DNA from 3 places in the Paenibacillus sp. VMFN-D1 genome. Region 1 is predicted to be linked to each of the others. Evidence: riboswitches for the same ligand, from Rfam matches in the RefSeq annotation. Region 1 holds a riboswitch; each other region holds the start of a gene.
What was found. A riboswitch is a leader RNA that binds a small molecule or an ion and turns the genes downstream of it on or off. The one in region 1 is predicted to bind cyclic di-AMP.
Positions count from the first base shown of each region.

Region 2: linked by a shared signal. The riboswitch ahead of C7820_RS32670 (C40 family peptidase) and the one ahead of C7820_RS16110 (hypothetical protein) in region 1 are both predicted to bind cyclic di-AMP.
Region 3: linked by a shared signal. The riboswitch ahead of C7820_RS19400 (alpha/beta fold hydrolase) and the one ahead of C7820_RS16110 (hypothetical protein) in region 1 are both predicted to bind cyclic di-AMP.

Region 1 covers NZ_QRDU01000002.1:183,362-188,208, forward strand. Annotated here, with positions in the region: gene C7820_RS16105 (glutathione peroxidase) at 11-505, opposite strand; cyclic di-AMP (ydaO/yuaA leader) riboswitch at 816-1,026, shown strand; cyclic di-AMP (ydaO/yuaA leader) riboswitch at 1,149-1,321, shown strand; gene C7820_RS16110 (hypothetical protein) at 1,457-1,846, shown strand; gene kdpF (K(+)-transporting ATPase subunit F) at 1,988-2,065, shown strand; gene kdpA (potassium-transporting ATPase subunit KdpA) at 2,135-3,814, shown strand; gene kdpB (potassium-transporting ATPase subunit KdpB) at 3,831-4,847, shown strand, end outside.
Region 2 covers NZ_QRDU01000011.1:17,796-22,642, reverse strand. Annotated here, with positions in the region: gene C7820_RS32685 (YwhD family protein) at 108-617, opposite strand; gene C7820_RS32680 (M1 family metallopeptidase) at 770-2,758, shown strand; gene C7820_RS32675 (hypothetical protein) at 2,769-3,611, shown strand; cyclic di-AMP (ydaO/yuaA leader) riboswitch at 3,885-4,022, shown strand; gene C7820_RS32670 (C40 family peptidase) at 4,027-4,494, shown strand.
Region 3 covers NZ_QRDU01000002.1:846,230-851,076, forward strand. Annotated here, with positions in the region: gene C7820_RS19395 (hypothetical protein) at 1-221, opposite strand, end outside; cyclic di-AMP (ydaO/yuaA leader) riboswitch at 705-892, shown strand; cyclic di-AMP (ydaO/yuaA leader) riboswitch at 980-1,143, shown strand; gene C7820_RS19400 (alpha/beta fold hydrolase) at 1,327-2,142, shown strand; gene C7820_RS19405 (SDR family NAD(P)-dependent oxidoreductase) at 2,304-3,149, opposite strand; gene csaA (chaperone CsaA) at 3,428-3,757, shown strand; gene C7820_RS19415 (DinB family protein) at 3,788-4,300, shown strand; gene C7820_RS19420 (LysR family transcriptional regulator) at 4,359-4,847, opposite strand, start outside.

The DNA.
Region 1 (4,847 bases):
GCTGATTTGCCTATTCGCTTTTTCCGGATGCAAGCAGCTTACGGATGTCGTTTTCGATTTTGTCCGGTGTCGTTTTGGGCGCGTAACGCTTGATGACCCTGCCCTTGGAATCGACCAGGAACTTGGTAAAGTTCCACTTGACCGCTTTCGATCCGAGCACACCCGGCGCTTCCCGGGTCAGGTATTGAAACAGTGGATGGGCGTTGCTGCCCTTGACGTCGATCTTCTCAAACATCGGGAACGTGACCCCGTAATTCATCTGGCAGAATTCGCCGATCTCCTCGCTGGTACCCGGCTCCTGATTGGCAAACTGGTTGCTCGGAAAGCCGAGAATTTGAAAATGATGGTCGCGGAACTCGTCGTACAGCTCCTGCAGCCCGCGAAACTGCGGCGTAAATCCGCATTTGCTGGCCGTGTTCACGATCAGCAGCACGTCACCTTCATATTCCTTTAACGATACCTCTTTGCCGCGCAGCGTGTTCACTTGAAAATCATAGACGCTCACTGCCATCCTCCTCCTTTTGTACTGCTATGAATCATCATCCAGCCGAAGCATTTACCAAGCACACAATTTAATTTTAAACGATTGAACTGTAAAGTCAATGCGGATATTCCTGCGAGCCAGTGTCCCCGAATGACCTGGATTCCATAAATGCGTCAAATCGGGAGCATGGAAGAGGTAGAAGTCAAAAAGCCAAAATGTAAGCGCTAATAAGGTCCTGAATGTTCCAAAATTCGCGGTTCATGATTTTTAGACTGCCTTTACAGCTTGGAAGGAGCGGGTGTATGATTCAGAGCGTATTCAATACAGTTTCCATTACTAATCGCTGAGTTTCCGCAAAAAAGCGCGGAAATCGGGGGAACCAAACGCGTGCCATGGAGCAGCGAACCGGTGTGAGAGTCGGGGGTCTGCTGCCAGCCGCAGGGGTGAATCCCGGCTACGGATGCCATGGATCCGGCCGGGTAGAGCGACTCTCACCGCTCGAATCCGTCAGCTAACCTCGTAAGCGTCGTTTGAGAGAGGAATGATGAAACTTGCGACCCGAATAAACTTTCGGATCACAGGGGGATCAGCTGGCCTCTGTGTTTTTTTTACCCTTTTTTAGCTTACTGGAACAAAAGAGAGCATTCATCACAATCACATACACTTATCAATAACGCTTAATTTCGGCCGGATACGGCCGGGAGCGGGGGAACCACAGCGGCCGCCTGGAATGGAAGCCGCCGGGGTGAATCTTTCCGGTACGGTAAGTACCGGAAGGTAGGGCGACTCTCACGCCCGAATCCGACAGCTAACCTCGTCAGCGTAACGGGAGAGGCAGCACTTGTCGTGCGCATTTTGAATATAGGACGATCCTTCATATTCGTCCACATTCAAGAAGCCGCGGGAAAGGTCCTTCTTTCCCTGCGGCTTCTTTTGCGTATTCGCGGCTGCCGCACAGGAGGAGCCTTTGAAATGGACAACGTCGTCATCGTGACCGCGCCGAACGAGGCGGGACGCAATTTTATCAAGCTGCTGATGTATTGGAAGAGGCCCTTTGCCGTTCTGACCAACAGTGCCCGGGAGGAACGCCTTTTGAGAAAAATGGGGGTGCAGAGGATCATCCGGCTGAATACGAATCACGCGGAGGATTGGGTGGTGCCCGAAATAGAGGTCGGCAAAATCTTTCTGTTTGAAAGCAGCCTCAACCTGACCTGCCGCTATTTGCAGATCTGCCGTCCCTGGACGTCGGAACCGGTATATGTCATTACGCAGAGGGGCAGCTCACCCGGCATTTACCGGGGGCTTGGTGCAGATCACATCATTTATACCTTAAACGGCGAAGTCGGATTTTTACTGAAATAAAGATGATTCTAACCATGCAAAGGAGAGACCGGAAACGATGATGGATGTATATATGATACTTGCGCTCGCTGCCACCTTTGGCGTGTTCTTGTTATTTCTTCATTGGTGCGGCCGAGTGGTGGAAGAAGGGGGCAAAGACCAATGATTGTCGTTGGGGCATTCGCCGTGCTTGTCTTTATCTATTTGGTTTACGCCTTGATCCATCCGGAAAAATTTTGACCGGTATTTTAAATCTGTAAGCCTCAAGGGGCCAAAACAGAACATGCTCGTAAGAGGGGGAAGCCAGCCTTGGATATTTTGCAAATTTGTATCGTCATTTTCGTGCTCCTGCTGCTCGTGAAGCCGGTAGGCACTTACGTATATCATATGTTCTCCAATGAACCGAACCGGACGGACCGGATTTTCGGCGGCGTAGAAAGAGTTCTATACCGGATCATCGGGCTGAAGCAGCGGGGCAGCATGAATTGGAAAAAGTACGCGCTCAGCATGATCACAACCAATATCTTTCTGGTAGCGATCAGCTATATATTGCTGCGAACGATGGGCGCCCTTCCGGGCAACCCGAGCGGCATCGGCAATATGGAGGCGAGCCTGTCCTTCAACACGGTCATCAGCTTTATGACGAACACGAACCTCCAGCATTACAGCGGAGAGAGCGGCATGTCTTATTTTGGCCAAATGATCGTCATCACGATGATGATGTTTACCTCGGCAGCCTCGGGCCTGGCTATCGCGATTGCTTTTATGCGCGGCATCACCCGCAGGGGTGAGGGGCTCGGGAACTTCTTCGAGGATTTTATCAAGGCGCATGTCCGCCTGTTCGTGCCGCTTGCCCTCATCGTAACCCTGGTGCTGGTCGGGCTCAAAGTGCCGCAGACGCTGGAGCCGATGCGGGCCGTGCAAACGCTGGGAGGCGGCGTGCAGCAGATTCCGCTGGGTCCTGTAGCCTCGCTGGAATCGATCAAGCACCTCGGAACGAACGGGGGAGGCTTCTTCGGTGTCAACTCGGCCCATCCGTTCGAGAACCCAAGCCCGCTGACCAACGTAATCGAAATTCTCAGCATGTGGACGATTTCGGCGTCACTGCCTTACACGTTCGGACGGTTCGCCCGGAACAAGAAGCAGGGCTGGATGATTTTCAGCGTCATGATGACGCTGTTCGTAGCGTTCCTGTGCCTGACGTATTTCTCGGAAAAAGCCGGCAACCCGCTGATCAACCAATTGGGAATCAACAGCACGGCCGGCAGCATGGAAGGCAAGGAGGTGCGCTTTGGCATCGCGCAGTCCGCGTTGTTCACAACCGTCACCACCGCCGCAACGACGGGGTCGGTCAACAACATGCATGATACGCTGACGCCGCTGGGAGGACTTGCGCCCTTGGCCGAAATGATGCTGAACGTCGTGTTCGGCGGCAAGGGGGTCGGTTTCGTCAATATGATCATGTATGCAATCCTCGGCGTATTTATCTGCGGCCTGATGGTTGGCCGGACGCCGGAATTTCTGGGCCGGAAGATCGAAGCCCGGGAGATGAAGCTGATCGCGGTGGCGATTCTGATGCATCCCTTCATTATTCTTGCGCCGACGGCGATTTCGTTTATGACGCATCTGGGAACCGACGCCTTCTCCAATCCTTCGTATCACAGCTTGAGCCAGTCGCTCTATGAGTTCACCTCCTCGGCGGCGAATAACGGCTCCGGGTTCGAGGGATTGGCAGACAATACCGTATTCTGGAACGTCAGCACCGGTCTGGTGATGCTCCTCGGCCGATATATTTCGATTATCGCACTGCTCGCCGTTGCAGGTTCGCTGGCGGTGAAGCAGAAGGTTGCCGAGACCCAGGGTACCTTCCGGACGGACAACAAGCTGTTCGCCGGCATTTTGACCGGAACCGTGCTGCTGATCGGAGCATTGACGTTCCTTCCGGTCCTCGTTTTGGGGCCGGTCGCCGAATTTTTAACACTTAACTAAAGAGGTGGAGCAAGTCATGAGCGGACAACGCAAAAGTATGCTGTCTGGCGGCATTGCCAAACAGGGACTGAAAGACAGCTTTATGAAACTGAACCCGGCCGTAATGATGAAAAATCCGGTTATGTTCGTTGTGGAGGTCGGCACCTTCGTGGTGCTGCTGATGGTTCTTTTTCCCTCTTATTTTCATACCGAGGGACGGATAGGGTTTAATCTGACCGTGTTTCTGATATTGCTCTTCACCGTCCTGTTCGCGAATTTCGCGGAGGCGCTGGCGGAAGGCCGTGGCAAGGCCCAGGCCGATACGCTCAAGAAGAGCAAAAAAGACACGACGGCGAACAAAATGGTGGGCGGCGAGATCAAGGTCGTCAGTTCGGCCGAGCTGCGCAAAGGCGATGTCGTCATCGTCTCCCAGGGCGAGATGATCCCGGGTGACGGGGAAGTCATCGAAGGTCTTGCATCGGTGGATGAATCGGCGATTACCGGCGAATCGGCACCGGTGATCAAAGAAGCCGGCGGCGATTTCAGCTCGGTCACCGGGGGAACCCGCGTCGTCAGCGACGAGATCAAGGTGATGATTAAAAGCGACCCGGGCGAATCGTTCCTGGACCGGATGATATCCCTGGTCGAAGGGGCGGCGCGCCAGAAAACACCTAATGAAATTGCGCTTAACACGCTGCTTACAACACTGACTTTGATATTTCTGATTGTGGTCGTCACGTTGGCGCCAATTGCCAAGTATTTCGGCATTTCGCTGGATATCCCGGTGCTGATCTCCCTGCTCGTATGCCTCATTCCGACGACGATCGGCGGGCTGCTGTCCGCCATCGGCATCGCGGGCATGGACCGGGTTACGCAGTTCAACGTGCTGGCCATGTCGGGGAAAGCTGTCGAGGCATCCGGCGACATCAACACGATCATTTTGGATAAAACGGGTACGATTACCTTCGGTAACCGGATGGCGAGCCAGTTCATTCCGGTGGGGGACGCGGATTACGAAGAAACCGCCTATTGGGCGGCCGTCAGCTCGGTTAAA
Region 2 (4,847 bases), on a different contig from region 1:
GACCCTTCATGCCATGCAAAAAAGGACCTGCCCTGCCCACGGATCGATACATCCGTCAGCAGGAACAGGTCCTTTGTTCTTATAACGAGGAGAGCCCGCGATTTACGCTATACCTCCAGCGCCTTCTTCAGCTCATCCGGCGAAGCTTCCCACCACTGCTCATTATGCGACACCAGCAGGTTCTTCAGCAGCGTCTTTTCCTCAGATCCCAATTCGTCCAGCATAAATTTCCGCTTCAGCGCGGCATCCATCCGGTTCACGTGATCGGCAAGGATTTTCCAGCCCCGTCTCTCTTCTTCATCGATCCACATCTCACTGGCCGTGGCACCGCCGTAGAATTGTCCATCCTCGTTCCGGTCCACCGCGACCCATACGATCCACACCTGGCGTCCGTTCGGGACTTCCTCCCGGTTCGGCGTAAAGCGAATGCGGCGCTCCGGCTTGCTCTTGGCGTGCATCGCTCCGATATCGATGACGGCTTCGCCGCGGTCGATAATGACTGGAGAAATGTTGTTCAGATCGATAGAGCCTGCCCCAAAACCCATCTTGTGCTTGCTCTTGCCGCTGACGATATTCAGTGCGATGGGCTTCTTGCCTACCTGTTCCTTGTTGTCCATTTCCGATGTTCCTCCTATTTGAAAACAGAAACGCTGCGCTGCGCCTCCGCGATTTGTGGATACCCGTCCAACTTAATTTTATTTTAACTAATAATCGCTGGAAAGCCAACATATACATGCTGTAGATGCTTGTCAACGGGAGGTATTCGTATATGGCCCCAGCACGCGCCAAACTCGTCTTTTTATCCTTTCTCGTTCTTGTACTCCTGATTACGGGAACACTGTGGTTCGTCTTTAAGGATTCGCCCGAGTCCATGCCTTCCTACGCTCCGGATAAGGCCAAGCCTCCAGCGGCTTACAAGCCTCCGTCACCGATGGAGAGCGTCCAGCAGCCGACCGCGGAGGTGCTCAGCAAGCGGGTGGTGGAATATCACATCGATACGACCCTTGATCCGGATAGCCGGGTAATTAAAGGAACCCAGACCCTGACCTGGACTCATCCCGGCAAAAAAACGGTAAACGAGCTGTATTTTCACCTCTATCCGAACGCCTTCGCTTCCATGGATACGACGTTTATGAAGGAATCCGGCGGTAAGCTGCGCAATGACACGATGCCTGCCGACGGCTTTGGGTCCATGACCCTGACTGCGATGAAGACTGCCGACGGTCTGTCGCTGATGCACCGGATTCAATACGTGCAGCCGGATGACGGCAATACGAAGGACAAGACCTTGATGAAGGTGCGTCTTCCGCGGCCGGTGAAACCAGGCGAAAGCATCACGCTGACCATGCAATTCGAAGTCCAACTGCCCAAAATCTTCGCCCGAATGGGGACCGCCGGCAACTTTGTCATGGCCGGGCAGTGGTTCCCCAAAATCGCCGTCTACGAGCCCGTGGGAACGCGCGGCCGGACGAGCGAGGGCTGGGACCTGCACCAGTACCACGGCAATTCGGAATTCTACTCCGATTTCGGCATTTACAGCGTCCGCATTCACGTACCGAAGAACTACACGGTGGCCGCAACCGGTTTCCCGGTACAGAACTCACAGATCAAGAACGGCGAGAAGATCTATCAGTTCTACGCCGACGACGTACATGACTTTGCCTGGGCCGCATCCCCCGACTTTATCGTCGCCGAGGAGCCGTTCTCTTCAGCGGAGGTGCCCGGGGTCCGGATCAAGCTGTATCTCGATCCCGCCCACAAGGATTTGAAGGAGCGCTATTTCTACGCCGCCAAGGCCGCGCTTAAATATTTCAGCAAATGGTACGGGAAGTATCCGTATTCCACCCTGTCTATCGTCGTTCCGCCCGAAGCAGGCAATGGGGCAGGCGGCATGGAGTATCCGACGCTGATTACGGCCTTCGGGGCCAAGGACGACTCCCCGGGTTACGACCTCGAGCGGACCGTCATCCATGAAATCGGCCATCAGTACTTCTACGGCATGATCGCCAGCAACGAGTTCGAGGAGGCCTGGCTGGACGAAGGCTTCACCTCCTACGCTGAGGATAAGCTGATGGAGCAGGAATACGGCGTCATCCCCAATCTGCCGATCCAGTCCTCGCTCATCGCTTCGCCTGCGCCGCTGACCCAGGACGCCTGGAAATATACGTCGCAGAATCAATATGCGCTGAACGTGTATTACCGTGGCAAGATGGTCCTGAAAGAAATGGAGACGCTGACCGGCGCCCAGACCATGAAGAAAATCATGTCCACCTATGCGAAGAAATACCGTTTCGAACATCCTGCCACGGCTGATTTTCAAAAGGTGGTCGAACAGGTAACCGGCAAGTCGTGGCAGACCTTCTTCGATCAATATGTATATGGCAGCCAGATGGCCGATTTTTCGGTCGATGAAATTACGGTGCGCAAGGATAAGGATTCGGCGCAGCCCCGCTACGATTCTATGGTGAAGGTCAGCAAAAAGGGCGGCGATCTGCCGCAGGTGCCGATTCTGTTCACATTTACGGACGGGCATCAGATCAAAAAGGTTTGGGACGTAAAGAACGCCAGCACCCAGTTCAAGCTGACATACAGCTCCCCGCTGGCCTGGGCCATGATCGATCCCGGCTATACGGTCGTGCTGGAAAACAAACATGTGAACAACTACCTGAAGGCGGACATGGATCATAAAGTGCTCCTCCGCTGGAACGTAAGCATTACCAAGCTGATTGAAACCCTGCTTGGAAGTCTGTCCTGGTGAGGTGAGAGCAGTGAAATCCTATATTGTTAACGGTTGGAAAAGCGTCAAAGACCAATTTTATGTCATGATCATCATGTTCCTGTACCAGCTGCTCTGGGGCTACTTCCTGTACCGTCTGATCGATTCGGCGGTCGTGCCGCTGCTGATGCGGTATCCCGATCCCCCGCCGACCGAACTCAGCCAGGTCCTCTATTATGTGGAGGGACAAATGAGCTTGACCCAAAGCAGCACCGTGCATACCTACCTATGGGTTTTGTTGGGGATGGTCGCCCTACGCGTGCTGCTGACCCCTTTTATCCACGCGGGTATCTTCTACGGCCTGCACCGGGAGCATCAGGGGGAACGCGGACTGTTTTTCTTCCAGGGCATGAAGCTGCACGGCAAAACGGTGTTTCTTTTTCACCTGATCGAATGGGTGCTTATCGCCGCTCCGTTATACTGGATGATCCCGAAGATGTATCCAATCCTGCTCAGCGCGATCCAAAACCATGCCCAGCTGCTTCACTGCATCCCGTACATGGCAGTCTGGCTTCTGTACTGCTACATCGTCCATCAGATGATTCTGTTCATGCAGTTTGGCAAAACCGGTGGAACCAGCATGTTCTCCTCACTCTGGATCTGCCTGCGAAGCGCGCTGCCGGTCATCGGCATATCCGTTCTGCTGGGCGCGGTCAGCCTGCTCTTGTATGGCATTACCAGCAGCGTCTCTCTGATCTGGGCAGGGCTTGCCACCCTGATTATCCAACAGGGCTATCATATGGTCAGCTGTATCTTTAAATTATGGAATATCTCCTCCCAATATGATTTGTGGCATCAGCAAATGAACCGTACGAAAAAAAATATTTCGGAATAGTTAAAATTTTGTCATCACTTTAATCCGCTGATAAAAGAAGAACCCCGTCTCTTTCTGTTGAAAAGAGGCGGGGTTTTTGTTGTAAAATGATTGTTAACCATTTGCCAAAGTATAAATCCTCTGTTAAAATAATCCGAGTACGAACTTAGTAACAACTTTGTAATCTTTGCTGTAACGATTTTGACTTTGCTGTAACTGATTTCATCATTTGTCCGTTCATTTGATTGGTATGTACGATTATAGGTAACTTGTCAGCATGTCCATTTCCGGTGCAATCATCACGAGCCGAATTCCCGGGCACCAGGAAGCGGGGGATCCAATTTTGGGTGAATTGATCTCGCTACAGAGGGATCATAGGGGACCTTCTACCGAATCCTTAAGCTAACCTCGCAGGCATTGGAAGGGGTTTATTTTTTTGAAGAAGAAGTTGGCAGCCGCAGCGCTGGGCCTTACACTTGCGTTCTCCATGGGCACCGGCAGCGTATTTGCGGATTCATCTCTGAATCACATCGTTAACAACACGATCGGCGTTTCTTACAAAACCGGCGGAACAACTACGAACGGCTTCGATTGCTCCGGTTTTACCCGTTACGTGTACCAAAAGCTGGGGTTAACCCTCCCGCGTCAATCTGCTGCGCAGTATAAAACAGGTACCGCTGTTTCCAAAAGCCAGCTGAGAGCAGGAGACCTGGTTTTCTTTAACACTCTAGGCGCAGGCGTTTCCCATGTCGGCATTTACATCGGCAACGGAAAATTCGCACACGCGTCCTCTTCGAAAGGCGTTACCATCAGCAAACTGAGCCAAAGCTACTACGCCAACCGCTACGTTGGCGCCAAACGGGTCATGAGTACGGCCAAATACCAAGCTGCGGTTTACAATTGATTATCTCTCGAAAACAATGCATATCCAGAACAACCCGCGCCGCTGATTTTTGCCGAAATCGCCCCGCGGGTTTGTTGTTACTTATTAGACGTACGAACCACCCAAAAGGTAACAGCAATTCAAAAAAAATTTTTACATGAGTAAATCCACGGTTTTCTCCTGTTTTTTCCACCCTTGTCATTTCTTTTACCCACTCGTCCAACAAATAAACATCATTTCCTATAAATTTTCCTACAAATCTTCTTTTTCTGTTAGAAACAATTGCCAAAGTCCGATTCCTTTGTTACAATAGTCCCAGCGATAGTAACAACTTTGTAATCTTTACCTGACACAAAGTTGCGAACGAATAAGAA
Region 3 (4,847 bases), 660 kb from region 1:
AGCGTCAGTCCGCAAATATAACGCAGGCGGCAGCCCCACCGTACCAGATCGAAGGCTTGCTTGCCTGAGCACAGCAGGCCCTCGGCAAGCCCTTCCTCTCCCGAGTAAGGCAGCTTCATAATGCCGATCCGGCAGTTTTCCAGCCAGCCCAGGCTGTGGTGCTGGTACCTTGGAAGATCGATTTCAAACAGTTCGATGGTGGAGATCAAAGCCCGGTTCATCGCGACATCCTCCTTGACCGTGATTTCATGTATACTCCCTGCCATCTTGTTCCGGATCGTCACGGCAAGTAGGGTTCCATACATGTGTCCGATTGGTAAACTATCCGCATCATACGTCCAAGGGATATCTTTGGCAAGAAGACGAGGCGGATTTTTCGGATCAAAACCAGCATCTTTCCAGCGCAAAGTCCAAAATCCCGGCAAAAAGCCGCTTTTTTTCAGCCTAGCGGCTTCAGCCCTATTCCGGCATTATTTTCCGATCCAATGGGCGGGTTCAGCCATTTGAATGGTTTCCCGCCTTCAGTTATCCAGCAAAGCTAAGGAAAGCGGTAGGAAAGGCCGTAAAACAATGATTCCTACGGATTAGGACCCGTTTTCCCATCAGATCCCCAAATAAAGCAGGGAATCGTATCGTTTCCCTGCTTTACAGTTCGCCGTCCCAGGCGTATATTCATTTCATCATCCAATAGAGTAAAATTTGCGACTTGATGAACGCTGAATTTTCCGATGAAAAGCGGGGGAACCAATCGCAGTCCTCGTCCCACGGAGCTTTATGCTGGGGCTTGCGGCTTGCAGGGGTGAATCGGAGGCAGGATAACACCTGTTTCCGTAGGGCTACTCTCACGGCCCGAATCCGTCAGCTAACCTCGTAAGCGTAGTTGAGAGCGGAGGAAACTGTGATTTGACGCATCAACACAGGGTATCTGCTCTGTGTTTTTCTGTGCGCTCATTTTGAAGGATGAAGCGTGTACATGGAATATGTCTATTCGCTGAATTTCCGCCGAAGGCGGAAAGCGGGGGAACCGGTCGTGTCTGCAGCATCCGCTGCGGGCATATGGGGTGAATCTCGAAAGTGATGAGTAGGGCTACTCTTTGGCCCGAATCCGTCAGCTAACCACGCAAGCGTATTAAGAGAGGCAGCTGTTATTCATGCAGATGGCAAGGCTTATTCAGCCTTGGATTTGGAAGCATGGAAGAGTGTCCTCTTTCCGGTGCTTCTTTTTTGTTGTTTAAAAAAGGAGAAGCATGGATTCCCAAGCGGGCGGCGCCCGCGATTTTGTACAAACAGAGAAAACAGGTTATTTGGGAGAGAGGAGAACTTGAAGTGCCCCAGATACAAGTAAACGGAACTACGTTATATTATGAAATTCACGGCAGCGGCACGCCCATCGTGTTCATTCACGGGCATTTGTCGTCCCATCATATGTTTGAGCCCCAGGTCGAATATTTCAGCAAGCGGGCGAAGGTAATCGTGCTGGACCTCCGGGGTTACGGCAATTCGGGGAAGCTTGACGTGGAGGTCGGGCACATTATGGAAACCCAATGCAGCGATCTGTGCGAGCTGCTCAATAAGCTGCATATTTCGCAGGCGACGCTGGTCGGCTGTTCCAGCGGAAGCGTGCTCGCCCAGACGTTTGCCGCCCTTCATCCGGACCGGGTCAGCGCCCTGGTGCTCGTAGATAGCTACTTCGCGGGATGCTTCGGAAAAAAGAACCATTTGCTGAATATTTGCGAGGCATGCAGCTGGCTGTCTTATTATTTGCCTGCGGAGTTTTTCCTCCGCTCGCTGCGGGTGACGTATAACCGGTGGAGACCGGTCTACAGCATCCTCCGCAAGGAGCTGTACCACAAGCGGCCGACAGAGTCGATCAAGCAGCGCATGGAGCTGCTGCGTATGGAGATGCCCGCCAATTTGGCGCGGCTGCCGATGCCTGTACTGTGCGTCGCAGGCAGCCAAAGCGAGTGGTTCGTCAAGCAAATGCAGCGGGCGGCCACCCTGTTCCGGCATGTGCAGCTGGCGACGATCGAGGATGCGATGTACCCGACCCATTTATGCCAGCCCCATGCATTCAACCGCATGCTGCTGAACTTTTTGATGGACCAGCATATTTACCGGACCCGGGAAGCCTATGGAGGATAGCCCGCGGTCATGGGATTTGCCTCCTGGAAAGAAAATCGCATCTTGAGTCACACTGGCCCTAACCAAACGATCTACTCGCTGTATTAGGCAGCAAGTTAACCGCCCGATAAGAAGGCGGTTAACTGAGCTCTAGCGAGTATTCGTTTTTTCAATGAGACTGATTATATTAAAAAGGGAGGGATGAACCGTCCATCAATATCGGTGAATCCGTATTCCTGGGCAAGATCACCAACCTGTAATACCAGTCCGTTTTTCAGTTTCACTTCATCATCCCCAGCCAGGGCTGACACCGCCCGCCCTACGTAATACGGAGACTCCGTGTGTTTCAGAGCCTCAACCTCCTTCCAATGAGCTTCATCTGTACCGAAGTTCCTTAATACCAGTTCTGTTCTCATCCAGCCAGGGGAGACCGCTACCACGGTTATTTCAGTGCTTTTGAGATCGTGAGCTAATCCGAGCACTGAGCGGTTAATGGTATTTTTGGCGAGGTCGTAATAGAAAGTTCCTAAATACTTATCCTGGTCCTGAAATGTGGTATGTACGATCAATCCAGAATCAGCTTCCAGCATAAGCGGGATCGCATAATGGTTTGTCGCTATTTGTAGGCGTACTCCATTCTGAAACATAGCATCCCACATGCTCAGCGGATATTCCCAGAATGGTTTGGATTGTAAATTCACTTCCAAGTCATGCAGTCCCCAGACGTTATTCACTAGGATATGGAGCCGTCCTTGTTCCTGTCGGATTCTCTCGATCAAAGCTTGTGTATCCTCATCACGGGTATGATCGCAACGACATGCGTAAGCCTCTCCTCCATGACTTCGAATCTCCTCCACAGTTTCATCGATACTGCCTGGAAAACCGTGTGTAGTCGTACCCCGTAAACTTCTTCCGGATACATAAACTACTGCTCCGGCTTTCCCAAGCTCAACGGCAATCCCACGTCCTGCTCCCCGGCTTCCTCCGGTTACGAGAGCGATTTTCCCAGCGAGTCTCTTCAAGTTCATCTACTCCTTCGCAGTTATTTATTTCATCATACTAAAGTAATACGTCATTAACTGTCGTATTTGAGGATGAACGATTGATTTTTGCAATCAATGAAAAGGCACACTTGAAAGTTAGGCATATGGCTAATTTGTTAGTTGCGGCTATATCGATAAAATACGTTATGGGAATCTGGGCTGCGGTGTTCAGCCTTTTTTTAGGTTGGTGAAAGTGCTTGTGCCATTGACAGGCAGGGATATAATGGAGAGATACAATCATGGCATAAGAAGGAGGAAAAGTTGTGGCAACCATCGAAGATTTGATGAAGCTGGACATCCGCATCGGAACGGTGGTCAAGGCGGAGCCTTTTCCGGAGGCACGCAAGCCGGCGATCAAGCTGAGCATTGATTTCGGGGAGCTTGGAGTCAAGCGTTCCTCGGCCCAGATTACGAGAAGGTATACCCCGGAGCAGCTGGTCGGCCGCCAGGTGGCCGCCGTCGTTAATTTTCCCGTGCGGCGGATAGCCGGATATGAATCGGAAGTGCTCGTTCTCGGCGGAGTTCCGGAAGAGGGCGATGTGGTGCTGCTGGCCCCTGATGTGCCTGTCGGCAACGGCACGCCCATTGCTTGAACATTTTACAAAATGAAAGGATGGATACCGATGATTCTGCGCCCAACAAAGGAAGACTACAACGAAGGTTTCGCCAAGTATGTCTCTCTCGTACCTGAAGGGAACCTCGAGGAGATTCTGAACGGGTCTTTGAACCGGACGACCGCGTTTTATTCTGCACTGACGGAAGAAAAGGCGAATTACCGCTATGCGCCAGGCAAATGGAGCTTGAAAGAGGTGCTTGGCCATATCACGGATAATGAGCGCATCATGTGCTACAGGCTGCTCCGCATCGCCAGGGGGGACACCACGCCTTTGACCGGCTATGACGAGGAAGTGCTAATGGAAGGCGCAGCCTTCGACCGTTTCTCCATCGCTGAGCTTCTCGAGGATTTTGCCGCCGTGCGCCGCTCCACGCTGACGCTGCTGCGGAGCATTCCGGACGAGGCCTGGACCCGCAGAGGTGTCGTGAACGGTTATGAATCCACCGCCGCCGCTTGGGCGTATATTCTGACCGGACATGAAATCCACCATTATAATGTGATCCAGGAAAGATACATATAACTTCCCAAGGGTCAAAATTGGGCCGATTGCCGGCCATGCTGCGCGCCTCTAACTCGCACTATGATTTGAGGCGCTCCTCGGCAAGATGAATAAAAGCCTGCGCAGCATGGCCCAAATATTTATCCGCCCGGTAAATGATGCTCATTTCCCTGTAGGGCGGATCATCATGGATGGGGAGGAACCGCAGCTTCGGATCGCCGATGGCTTCGACGAGCGTAGGCGTCTGAACGGTAACCCCCATGTTTTCCCGGACAAAGCGGAAGAGCGAAGGGTTGGACGTCGTTTCCACGACGATGTCCAGGTTAAACCCGTGCTTCCGGCAGTATTGCTCGACGAGCTCCCTTCCCCAGAAACCCTTGGGATACATAATGATCGGCAGGCCGTTCAGTTCAGTCAGGGAGACCGACTCCCTGCCGGCCAGCTCGTGTTCGGCAGATACCACCACGCCGTACTCCTCCCGGGGCAGGGACCGGACCACCAGCCGGTTGTCGTAAAGCGGCTTGAGCGAGATGCCGATATCGATTTCCGTGCTAAGGACGAGGTCCGC